Regions from separate parts of the Mucilaginibacter gynuensis genome, predicted to be linked through region 1. Evidence: riboswitches for the same ligand, from Rfam matches in the RefSeq annotation. Region 1 holds a riboswitch; each other region holds the start of a gene.
The links. A riboswitch is a leader RNA that binds a small molecule or an ion and turns the genes downstream of it on or off. The one in region 1 is predicted to bind S-adenosylmethionine.
Positions count from the first base shown of each region.

Region 2: another riboswitch for S-adenosylmethionine. It lies ahead of metH (methionine synthase); the one in region 1 lies ahead of ABD894_RS05580 (SusC/RagA family TonB-linked outer membrane protein).
Region 3: another riboswitch for S-adenosylmethionine. It lies ahead of ABD894_RS01985 (O-acetylhomoserine aminocarboxypropyltransferase/cysteine synthase family protein); the one in region 1 lies ahead of ABD894_RS05580 (SusC/RagA family TonB-linked outer membrane protein).
Region 4: another riboswitch for S-adenosylmethionine. It lies ahead of ABD894_RS00735 (protein-disulfide reductase DsbD N-terminal domain-containing protein); the one in region 1 lies ahead of ABD894_RS05580 (SusC/RagA family TonB-linked outer membrane protein).

Region 1 is NZ_BAABFT010000002.1:548,517-551,678, reverse strand. Features, by position in the region: gene ABD894_RS05580 (SusC/RagA family TonB-linked outer membrane protein) at 1-1,510, opposite strand, end outside; SAM riboswitch class I at 1,967-2,075, opposite strand; gene ABD894_RS05575 (KTSC domain-containing protein) at 2,475-2,924, shown strand.
Region 2 is NZ_BAABFT010000016.1:22,616-25,777, reverse strand. Features, by position in the region: gene metH (methionine synthase) at 1-1,734, opposite strand, end outside; SAM riboswitch class I at 1,890-2,002, opposite strand; gene ABD894_RS22445 (Bax inhibitor-1/YccA family protein) at 2,296-3,030, opposite strand; gene ABD894_RS22440 (hypothetical protein) at 3,146-3,162, opposite strand, start outside.
Region 3 is NZ_BAABFT010000001.1:462,335-465,496, reverse strand. Features, by position in the region: gene ABD894_RS01990 (homoserine O-acetyltransferase family protein) at 1-399, opposite strand, end outside; gene ABD894_RS01985 (O-acetylhomoserine aminocarboxypropyltransferase/cysteine synthase family protein) at 466-1,791, opposite strand; SAM riboswitch class I at 2,030-2,140, opposite strand; gene ABD894_RS01980 (trans-sulfuration enzyme family protein) at 2,247-3,162, opposite strand, start outside.
Region 4 is NZ_BAABFT010000001.1:197,777-200,938, forward strand. Features, by position in the region: gene ABD894_RS00725 (Hsp70 family protein) at 1-134, opposite strand, end outside; gene ABD894_RS00730 (hypothetical protein) at 287-769, shown strand; SAM riboswitch class I at 942-1,055, shown strand; gene ABD894_RS00735 (protein-disulfide reductase DsbD N-terminal domain-containing protein) at 1,152-1,598, shown strand; SAM riboswitch class I at 2,135-2,250, shown strand; gene ABD894_RS00740 (peroxiredoxin family protein) at 2,500-3,162, shown strand, end outside.

The sequences.
Region 1 (3,162 bases):
CAACTTTGATCTTGCGCCTGTCGGTATATTGATCGGTACCTATACGGAAGTTGGCAGACAGTCCGTCGATGATCTTGTAGTTTAATTCCACATTGCCTAAAAAGTGGTTGCGGTGTTGTGCAACGGTATTTTCGTAGGCTACAAAGTATGGGTTGCTGTAATAGCTGTTGTTCCAGTTAAAGGTACTGCCATCGGCATTACGATAATTCCTTAACTGGTTAATATCAACCTGGCGACCGAACCATGTGAATTGTAGCATGGTGCTGGTAGCGCGCTTGCCATAAGCGCCGGGTAGGTTATCGGCATCATCCTTAATGTAGTTGGCCACCGCGTTAATAGTCAGTTTATCGTTTACACGATAGGTAGTATTGAGCGCGAAAGCGTTTTTACCTTGCGATGAATTGGGCACTACGCCTGTTTGATGCAGGTTATTGTATGATAAACGGTAGTCGAACTTTTCATCAGAACCGGTAACGGCCACACCGTTGTTGTATGTATAACCGGTGTTAAAGTAATCTTTAACATTGTTAGGGTGGGCTACAAAAGGCTCTGCTTTACCATTCGAGAAGAATTGAGGGATCAGGCGGCCATCCAATGCAGGGCCCCAGCTTTCATCTACACCATCATTAATACCAGCACCTTTACCATCCACGTAACTGAATTTACCGTTAGAGCCTTGTCCGTAAGCGTTTTGATAATCGGGCAAGGTAAGCAGGCTCGAAAAGCTGGTGTTTGAGTTAAGCGTAATGCCTAAACCTTTGCTATTCTTTCCCGATTTGGTTTTGATGAGTATAACACCACCTGCCGCACGTGAACCATATAATGCTGCCGCGTTAGGACCTTTCAGCACAGTTAACGATTCAATATCTTCTGAATTTAAGTCGGACAGTACGTTGGCGAAATCCCTTGACCCGCTGGTGCCCTGGTTTTGGGCGTTATCTACAGGCACACCATCTACCACAAATAACGGCTGGTTGTTACCGGCAATAGAAGTTTCGCCGCGTATAATGATACGTGCCGAACCCATATCGCCCTGGCTGCTGGTAACGTTTACACCTGCTATTTTACCCGATAAAGCATTGATAATATTGGTTTCTTTAGCCTCTGATATATCTTTCGATTTTAAACCCTGAACAGCGTAGCCCAGTGATTTTTTCTCTTTAGATATGTTGAGCGCTGTTACTACCACCTCGTTAAGCGAATTGGCCTGTTCATCAAGCACAATTTGCAAGGTAGTTTCGGTTTCGCTTATCACAATTTCCTGTGTTTTGTAACCGATGTATGATACATTTATAATATCCTTCGGTTTGGCGGTAAGGGTAAATTTACCATCCACATTGGTTTGGGTACCGCTGGTGCTGCCTTTTATGGAGATGCTAACGCCGGGTAGGGGCAGGCCATCGGTTTTGGCGGTTACCGTACCGCTTATTTTTACCGATTGCGCGTAAAGCGTTTGGGCAAAAAGGAGTGGCAAAAGCAGGGCCACTAATAATTTGTAAGTTTTCAACATGACAATTGTTTGTGAGTGTTTGTGTTTCTCCCGTTTGTATTGATGTTGCCGTGAAACAAGCGCATAGCAAAGCCAGTCCGCTTAAAAGCAGTATCAACTTTAGGGTGTTAAATATTTATTGTTTGGCGTTACTCGCTGTGGTAGCCTGTATATTAAGACCGGTGCAAATAACCTGGCAGCCTGTTAGCTGCAACAACACATGACAGCCATGTGCGCGAAAACGTATGTGCTTAAGGCACCGTTAGATGTGGTTTTTAAGGTAGGTAAACTTAAGTGAGTACTTCGTTTTTTCATTTACTTATTTGTTATATTAATAGTGGGGAATATGCTTGTTATTATTAACTAATGCGGCGCACCCAATTATGGATGAACAGAAATAAAATTTTTAATTAATTATACAGATTGCCGGAGATAAGCTGAGATGCTTGCTTGTAGCGCAAACAGTTTGCAGAGTTAACATTATCTTTTCTGCCACGGGGCAGATAGGAATTAGCACCTTTATACCAATGGCGTACAGGTTGCTAAGACATCACAGGGCCTTTCCCTCCGTCTTTCTGGATAATTAAATGATGTATAAGAACGATTGACGCTGCAAATATATAATATATATTCTACTAAATCTATAGATATTATATTTTATTGTCAGATTATTGTCAGTTTGGGTTTATGGTGGTATAATTAATTGTATTACAAGTATATTTTATTGTGTTAATTATATAGTGTAAAAATTGCAGGTTTTAAAGCTTGAGGTATTTATACATATAAAAGTTTTGTATCTGCACCGTGTATTGCAATTACCAATGGCGCTAAATTTTAAGCGGATATTATCAAATTGATAATAGTGAACCGGTGCTTAAAATTGTGGTGTATAAAGCGTACCTTTGCAAAATTATTTTCGGGGGGAGATTGGGCTTAATATCAAGGCTTTCATCTTTTTACGTAATAACATAAAACGAACGAAAGCATGAAAAAGATAGTAGACTACAGGAAATTATTGGGCGTTAACGAAGCCGCCGAACTACAGGAACTAAAATCGGTATACCGTGGTTTGATGAAAGCCTGGCACCCCGATAAATTTCAGGAAAGCGAAGAAAGCAAGTTAGCTGCCGAAGAAAAAAGTAAGACTATTATCGAAGCCTATCACTTTTTGGTGAGTATTGCTCCCGAAACCCGTGCCCAGTCTATCACCGAATACACCGCGACCACAACCGCATCGGCCATGGTTGATTTTGAATACAAATCACAAGTGCTTAAAGTTAGCTTTGCCGATGGCAACGAATATGAATATTTCGACGTGCCAAAAGCCATCTATGTAAAGCTCATCAACGCCGATTCACCCGGCCGTTTCGCCCGCAGGCATATCTTCAACAACTACGTTTACCGCAGCGTAAGCAAGCTGGTAGCATCGGCGTAGTCGGTTTAGATACAAGAATAGAGATTCAGGATTTAAGAAAATATATGATCCCAAATTTTCTTTCCATAGGGGAGAAGGTTTGGGGTTTTTTACGTAGGACTGTCAGCCTGAGTTTTAAAATCCGTGGCCTCTAAGGGTTCAATGACATGTGAAAAATATATTTGATAATCAATTACTTACAAACATGTCATGGGTAGCTTGTCGAAGGATACGTGGGTGATAGCCTCTGCGCACGATC
Region 2 (3,162 bases), on a different contig from region 1:
GAACGCCGAGTGCATAGCCTCTCTTACCACGTTATTACCGCGGAACGAGAACGAAATGTTACTCACCCCACCGCTTACTTTAGCGTAAGGCAGGTTTTGCTTTATCCAGCGGGTAGCTTCAATAAAATCTACCGCGTAGTTATTATGTTCTTCGAGGCCGGTGGCTACGGTAAGTATGTTTGGGTCGAAGATAATATCCTGCGGAGGGAAACCAACTTCGTTAACCAGTATATTATATGAGCGCTGGCAGATCTCTTTACGGCGTTCCAGCGAATCGGCCTGACCGGTTTCGTCAAATGCCATTACTACGGCAGCAGCGCCATAACTTTGTATCTTACGGGCGTACTCTATAAATTTTTCTTCGCCCTCTTTAAGGGATATGGAGTTAACGATGCCCTTGCCTTGCAGGCATTTCAACCCGGCTTCCAATACCGTCCACTTGGATGAATCTACCATGATAGGCAGTTTGGAAATATCCGGTTCGGATGCTACGAGGTTTAGGAATTTCACCATCACGGCTTCCGAATCAATCATCCCCTCATCCATGTTAATATCGATCACCTGCGCGCCGCCTTCTACCTGCTGACGGGCAACTGTTAGCGCGGCCTCGTAATCTTCGGCAAGTATCAGTTTGGAGAATTTTGGTGAACCGGTGATGTTGGTACGCTCGCCAACGTTAACAAAGTTGGTTTCGGGCGTAAGCGTAACTGCTTCCAGTCCGCTTAGGCGTAAAAAGGGTTTTATTTCGGGGATTTTGCGCGGAGGGAATTTTGCTGCTTTATCGGCAATACACTTGATATGCTCGGGCGTAGTGCCACAACACCCCCCCACAATATTTACTATGCCGGCTTTTATAAAATCGTCAACCTGGTGCGCGGTTTCGTGCGGGGTTTCATCATAGGCCCCAAACTCGTTTGGCAAGCCAGCGTTAGGGTAGGCCGATATGTATACCTCTGCTTTTTCAGACAGCTCTTCCAAATAAGGCCTCATTTCCCTGGCGCCCAAAGCACAGTTTAACCCTACCGACAGCAGGTTGGCGTGGCGGATAGAGTTCCAGAATGCCTCCACCGTTTGCCCCGAAAGGGTGCGGCCGGAAGCATCGGTAATAGTACCCGATATCATGATAGGCAAATGCTTGCCGCTTTCTTCGGCGTAGCGTTGTATGGCAAATAATGCCGCCTTGGCATTCAGGGTATCAAATATGGTTTCCACCAGTAGCAAATCCGATCCACCGTCTACCAGTCCGCGTACCTGCGCGTAATAAGCATCGGCCAGGTCATCAAATGATACCGCGCGGTAACCCGGGTCGTTCACATCCGGCGATATAGAAGCCGTACGGTTGGTTGGGCCAACGGCACCGGCAACAAAGCGCGGTTTTTCGGGTGTTTTTATATTATATTCGTCAACCACCTCACGGGCAATGCGGGCACCCTCATAGCTCAGCTCATAGTCGAGCTCTTCCATGTGGTAATCGGCCAATGAAATGCGTTGGGTACTGAAGGTATTGGTTTCGATGATATCTGCCCCGGCATCCAGGTATTCGGCATGAATAGCCTTAATTACATCCGGGCGGGTGATATTCAGCAAATCGTTATTGCCTTTTAAATCGGATATATGATCGCGGAAACGCTCACCACGAAAATCCTCCTCGGTGAGCTGGTACCGTTGTATCATGGTACCCATAGCCCCATCAATCACTAAAATGCGTTTCTGTAGTTCTTTTCTAATATCCATTTTGGTATCAAGTAGCGAGTATCAAGTAGCAAGACTTTATGAGCCCGCGTGATTAGCACAGTGTGATCAACAGTAAAAACTACTTGATACCTGATACTAATTACTTGATACTATAACAGCTTATCTCGAAAAGTCGGGCGTGTGTATTTGACTTTCGCTTATCTTTCCTAACCGGTCCAGTTGACTTGTTAAGTAGAATGTAGCACCTTGTAAGTACAGGTTGCTAAGACATCGCAGGGTCTAATCCCTCCGTCTTTCTCCATAAGCAGCACAAAGGTGCATAATAAAGTTTTAATGTGCAATAGGCTTTTGGCTTATGTATATAAGCGAAATGCAATATTGTTGCAGGAAGGGTTTTAACTCACCCCGCCTACGCTTCGCTGGGCGCCCCTCTCTTTCGCAAGCGAAAAAGAAGGTATAAGTATTACATGTTCCGTAACATTCAAAACAAAGCCCTCTTTGCGCAGCAGAGAGGGTGATCCAGCGAAGCGTAGATCGGGTGAGTCCACAAAAAAAGCCGCATTTACATGCAGCTTTTCAAATATTGTATAATCAATACTATTACTTTCTGTTGCCGCTGAATACACGCAGTAACATCAAGAACAGGTTGATAAAATCAAGGTACAGGGTTAATGCACCCATGATCGCTATTTTTTGAGTTGACTGATCGCCGTACTCTAAACCGGCACCAATACGTTTTAGTTTTTGTACGTCATAAGCGGTTAAGCCAACGAATACAGCAACACCTACATAGCTGATGATCATGCTTAAGCCGGAACTGCCGATAAACCAGTTAACAATTGAGGCTACAACAATACCTATCAGGAACATACCTAAAATTGAACCGAATTTGGTAAGATCCTGGCTGGTAGTATAACCCGCTATAGCCATTATACCGAATACTACCGATGCGGTAATAAAAGTACCATAGATCATTCCGCTTGTATAAGCTAAAAATATGAAACTAAGGCTAATGCCCATCATTACCGCGAAACCTAAAAAGAACACGGCCAGCATGGCAAATGACAGGCGATTGAATGCAAAACTCATCGTTAAAACAAAAGCCAGCGGCGAAAACATAACGATTGTACCCAAGCCTGTTCTGCGGCCTGTATTAAAATCAACCAATGAACTGATCAGCGTTTTGTCGTGCGCAAACACCCACGCGCATATTGCCGATATACCTAATGCCACAAACATCCATAAAAACACGTTCGCAATAAATTTGCGCGATGCAGCTGCATCTTCATTTACAAATACACTATCATAAGTGTAATTACTTTTATTAATCTCCATTTTTATTATATGGTTTAAATTGTACGAATTTACTAAAAATTACCCTGCTTAAAATAATTACCGCGGCTAATTTGTTGTTATAACAGTTAGACGAATTTCGGGCCCGATGGTTTAATCAATTAAGCCTTTTCA
Region 3 (3,162 bases), on a different contig from region 1:
ACCGATAAGGATATGGATATCTTCGATATTCAAATAATCAGCCAGTAGCTGATGCGCCTTAACAATATCCCTTATGGTAAATTGCGGAAATGCCAAATAATAAGGCTGCCCGGTAACCGGGTTTGTACTTAGCGGATTAGTAGTACCATAAGGCGAACCCAAAATATTGGCACACACAATAAAATGTTCTTCGGGATTAAAATAGTTATCCTTACCGAATAAACCCTGCCACCAATCAAGCACGTCCGAATTGGCAGTCAACGCATGGCACACCCAAACCACATTATCCTTGTTTTTGTTCAGCTTGCCGTAGGTGTTAAAACCTATTTCAAGATCATGCAACTCGCTGCCCGACTCAAGTGTAAATGTTTTAGTGTACTTAAATACTTCTGTGTTCATATATATTATTTAAGTCCCTCCCCAACGGAAGGGACTTTTTAATTTGTATAGCCCGTGCTAAATGGTTTACACCAATTCGGCTTCGGGTTGTTTTATTTTATTGAAGGCTTGTTCAAAATCGCCTTTAATATCATCAATATGTTCAATACCAACCGCTACGCGTAACAGGGTAGGCGTAACGCCGGCAGAAAGCTGCTCTTCATCGCTCAATTGCTGATGCGTAGTAGCCGATGGCTGTATGATCAGCGTTTTCGCGTCGCCTACGTTTGCCACATGACTCACCAGTTTTAGGCTGTCAATTATTGCACCGGCGTTTTCTTTATCGCCTTTTACCTCAAATGACAGTACTGCGCCAAATCCGTTTTTTAAATACTTTTTAGCCAGCGCGTTATACGGTGATGATGCCAAACCCGGATAGTTTACTTTGGCTACCAAAGGATGCTGTTCCAGCCATTTGGCCAGTTCGAGCGCATTATCAATATGGCGTTGTACGCGTAACGACAGGGTTTCTAATCCCTGAACCAATAACCAAGAATTGAATGGGGATTGCGACGGACCGAAATCGCGCAGGCCTTCTACACGGGCACGTATAATAAATTGGATATTACCAAACGGACCGCCAATACCGAATACATCGCCAAATACTAAACCATGATAACCTTCGGCCGGTTCGGTGAATTGAGGATATTTGCCATTGGCCCAGTTATAATTACCGCCATCAACTATTACACCGCCAATGCTTGTACCATGGCCGCCTATCCATTTAGTAGCCGATTGTACTACCACATGCGCGCCATGCTCCAGCGGACGGAACAAATATCCGGCAGCGCCGAAAGTATTATCTACTATTAAAGGCAGGTCGTGTTTTTGTGCTACAGCGGCAATCTTTTCAAAATCAGGGATGTTAAAGCCCGGATTACCAATGGTTTCGAGGTAAATGGCTTTTGTTTTATCGTCGATAAGTGCTTCTATGTTTTCGGCAGTATCATCTTTGGCAAAACGTACATCGATACCAATGCGTTTAAAGGCTACTTTAAACTGGTTATAAGTGCCGCCGTATAAAAATGGTGAGGTAACAAAGTTATCTCCAAGCTGTAAAATATTATTTAAGGCCAAAAACTGCGCTGCCTGGCCGGATGCCGTTGCTAATGCCGCTACACCACCTTCTAAGGCTGCTACCCGTTTTTCAAAAACATCGGTAGTGGGGTTCATTATGCGGGAGTAGATATTGCCAAACTCTTTCAGTGCGAACAGGTTAGCGCCATGCTCGGCACTGTTAAAAACATATGAAGTAGTTTGGTATAAAGGTACAGCGCGTGAACCTGTTGTTGCATCTGCTTCCTGACCTGCGTGTAATTGTAGTGTTTCGAATTTTAAATTTGTAGTAGACATGATATGTTAAGATTTTAATTGTTTGTAAATGATCAGTTTGTTTTACCGTGTGCGCAAAGCAGGATAATAGCATCCCGACAGGAGCAACACGCGTATTTTTCAGGAAAATGAAAATGGGAACGTGTTACTGAATCAACAGCAGCAACACATACAAATACAAATAGCAAATGAATTGCCGGTTGGGGTAACCTGTTGTATCTTACTTTCTTTGACTTGTACTAAACTTTTCATGGTGGTTAATTTATATTCCCCGGGATCCATTCTCCGGGCCAGGAATTGGCACCTTCTTCAAATTGAAGGGTTGCCAGTGGGTTGTTGAGCCTGATCTCTCGCCACTTCTTTATAAACCAAAATTCGCCGGTTGGCGGAACAATGATCTTAATATTTGCTACCAAATAATGTTTCAAAGATATGTTAATTGAATACTTATCTCCAAATTTTATTTTTATTTATGCTTAAAAACTGTTAAAAGCCGCTTTAAGGTCGGCAATAAGGTCATCAATATGCTCTAAACCTACTGATACCCTAAGCAGGTTTCGGGGCGTTTTGGTGTCGAGCCCTTCTACCGATGCACGGTGCTCTATCAGGCTTTCAACACCACCCAGGCTGGTGGCCTGTGTAAACAGCTTTACACTATTTACTACCTTACGGGTATCATCTTCACTGCCTTTTATGCAAAAAGACAGCATCCCGCCAAAGCTCAGCATTTGCGCCTTAGCTATATCATGCTGCGGGTGCGATGGCAAGCCCGGATACATTACACGTTCTACCTTCGGATGATCTTCTAAAAACTGGGCTAATAGCTGCGCGTTGTTTACATGGCCGCGCACACGGTAAGGCAGTGTTTTGATACTTCGTACTAAATAATAGCAATCCATAGGCGAGGGGATAGCGCCACCCATTTCCTGTACCTGGCGGATCTTTAACCACCAGTCGCTTTTTTCGGCGGCAATTAAGGCGCCGCCCATCAGGTCGCTGTGGCCGCCGAAGTATTTGGTAGCCGAGTGCATTACCAAATCGGCCCCTAACGCGATAGGCTGCTGGCATACAGGTGTGGCGAAAGTATTATCGCACACTACTTTAATACCTTTGGCATGAGCTATTGCAACTGCCTTTTTAATATCGGTAAGCTTCAATAACGGGTTCGATGGGGTTTCTATCCATATTACACCGGTATTGGGTTTTATATGCTGTTGTAGTAATTCGGTATCGTTCACATCAATAAAATCGAACTCCAGTATACCTGCAAACAAGTTTTTGATTTGGTTGCGTAAACCATGGTACATATCATCAGGTAATATGATATGTGTGCCCGCAGGTAACGATTGGAATACCGCCATGCCCGCTGCATTGCCCGATGAAAACGCTGCT
Region 4 (3,162 bases), on a different contig from region 1:
GCGCCTTGTTGATGATAGAAATAAATAAGCGACGGAATAATAATGGTGCTATGTATCTCTTTTGTGTCTTCATTATAAATAGCCAGGGCCGAATTGGTTGTTCCAAAATCAATTCCGTATAAAAAGTTATTCATAGCAGGGATTAAAACAGTAAAAAAATTAAAAGGGCGACGAAAATATGGAAAAATTGCCTGTGAACGAAACGATAATTAACTTTTAGCGAAAATTGCATCCACTTAATATTACTAAATATTATATTAGGAAGTATATTGCTAAATTTGCAGGAATGACAGACCTTAACGAGTATGAATGCGAAATGCTTGACACCCTGCTGGAAGCCTTCGGGATTCCGGACAGCCTGACGCGTTTACAATTACTTGAACTTTTTGATCAGGACGAGGCCGCGGCCTTTGCCATGGTTAAGGCGCTAACCAGGGAAGGGTTTATAGCCGAATCGGGCAAGCATGGCGATTATGAACTGCCTGAAAAACTCATTCTGAAACCCAAAGGTGAAAAATTTCTTAAAGAAGGCGGCTTCACCAAATGGTACCAGTTAGAGCAGCAAAAGGGTGTTGAGGTTGGCGGCACACTGGCCAAACTACAGCAGCAAAACATGAAGCTGCAAAACGAAAAACTATCCAATCAAACACAGATAGGTAACCTTGAAAAAATGGTTAATACATTAAAAGTACGCCAGTACATATTATGTATATTAATAGTTGTAGCGCTGATAGTTGGATACTTTATAGGTTCATTCAGTAAAGGCTAAAGCCAAAATACATGCTATATGCTGCTCATTAATAGCAATATATGTAATAAATAAGCATGAAAAAACCCTTGAGTTTGTTTATAGAATTTATTAAAGTGAAATAAATTCTATAATTTCTATAGATATTATAGTTTATATCATATATTTGCATCAGATAACACGTTCTTTATAGTACTTATCCAGAAAGACAGAGGGAAAGGCCCTATGATGTCTTAGCAACCTGTACATCCTAATACATGTAAAAGGTGCTAACTCCTGCTTCGCGATATGCGGAGATAGATAAGATGAAAAGATTTCCAGATACATAGCTGTCTCTTTTTGCCTCTCAGGATAAGTCAAATACCAGGAACATTAATTTGACATACAAAACAGCTATACAAGCATGAAAAAAATATACTTATTATCATTTATACTCCTACTAAGCTTTGGCGCTTACAGCCAGATACAGGAACCTGTTAAATGGGCTTACGCTGCTAAAAAAACGGGCAATAACGAGGCAGTAATATTTGTTAAGGCTACCATTGATAAAGGCTGGCACATTTACTCGCAAAACATTGCCGAAGGCGGGCCAACCAAAACAGAACTAAAGTTTGCCGCGTCGGAAGATATTTCGCTGTTAGGCAAACCATCCGAACCCAGACCCATTAAAAAGTTTGAAAAGTACTTTGGGGTGAACGTTGCCTATTTTGAAAAACAGGTAATATTTCAGCAAAAAATAAAGCTTAATAAAAACAACCCGGTAGTAAAAGGCACTATCACTTTTTTAGCGTGCAGCAACAAAGAGTGCCTGCCGCCCGAGGATATTGAATTTACCGTAGCGGTAAAATAATATACCCGTAATAATAAAAAATACTGCTATAATAATTATAGCTAAACCTTACACATATATCAATATACCACCGATTGATTTATAAATAGGAGGGAACAGTGCAATACCCGTGAAGCTGACCGATTAGGAAAGGCAGTGGGTTTAAATCTGATCCTGACAAACTGAAATTAAATTTATAAACAAATGAAGAACGGTATTTTTGATGATCAAACCGCATTGCGCTATTTAAACAGCTATTGCTTAGCAGTTTTACCCGGTTGCTGCTGTTGTAATTAAAGTTTTTACCTGTCTGTTAACCCGGATACCGCCTTGAAAAACAAGTCCGGCATCCTGGCTGTAAAGAGGTATTGCTTTATGCAATGGTGGTAATTTCATTCAGCTTGCTTTTCCGAACAGTCCAGGATGTTGGTCATCCATATTTAAACAATATATCAAACTAAATAAAAATAAATACTACTAATTCTATAGATAAACTTGTATTATTGATTTTTATTGTTACCTTTACGCCATCTAATTAACCCCACCATTAATTAGTTGATTTATAAAGAAGAAGGGAGAGGAAGTCTCGATGATCTTCTAGCAACTTTTCATTCAGTAATGAAATAAGTGCTTTACTTTTTTCCGAAGGGATGTTCCTCCGGAAATATAAATTAACTAGTGTTATGCAAAATTTGAATTATCTCTTTTTAGCCAAACAATCAAGCGCAACCACCGTGCGATGTTGTTGTATGTGCATGTAGTTCCCCGGGGTTTCTCCGCATAAAATTTATCGGAATTATTTACCGTGAGCTGTAGCTGTTTAGCTGCGGGTAAGGGACTGCTTATGCCTCAAATTTAAGCACACTACTTAATGTTCAATTAAGCAGTAAACAAAATTTAACAACTATAAATCACACAAAAAATGAACTTCAAAAATTATCTATCTAAAGCAAAATACCTTTCATTGGGATTGTTGCTAAGTGGTACAGCGTTAGCCGGCGATAAAAACCCGCCTGCAAAATTTATTAAAGAAGGTGTTTGGCGCGGTGTATTCACCGTAAGCGAATCGCAAGTGCCGTTCAACTTCGAGCTGAAAGGTAAAGATGCCGAGCATGCCGTATTTACCCTGTTAAACGGTTCACGCCGCGATAACTTCCACGTACAGCTGCTGGGTAAAGATTCGGTATTTATCAAAATGAATACTTATGACGCGGCCCTCGTTGCCAAAATAAACGATGACGGAACCCTAAGCGGCGAATATCGCAGCCTGGTGCCCAACTTCCGTGGTAACGCGTTGCCATTTACAGCTGAGCATGGTAAAACTTATCGCTTTGTTGAGCCTGGTAAAGATGTTGCTCCTACAGCAGATCTTACCGGTAAATGGGAGCTTAAATTATACAGCAAAGAGGCTGTGCCAGCTTCAATAGCCCTGTTAAAACAAAAAGGCAACAAACTTACCGGCGTGGTAATGACGGTGGTAGGCGATAGCCGCGAAATTGAAGGTACTATACAAGGCAACGAGTTCGCGCTATCGGGCTTTACCGGCCCAAGCCCTTTTATTATTAAAGGAAAAATAAACGATGAC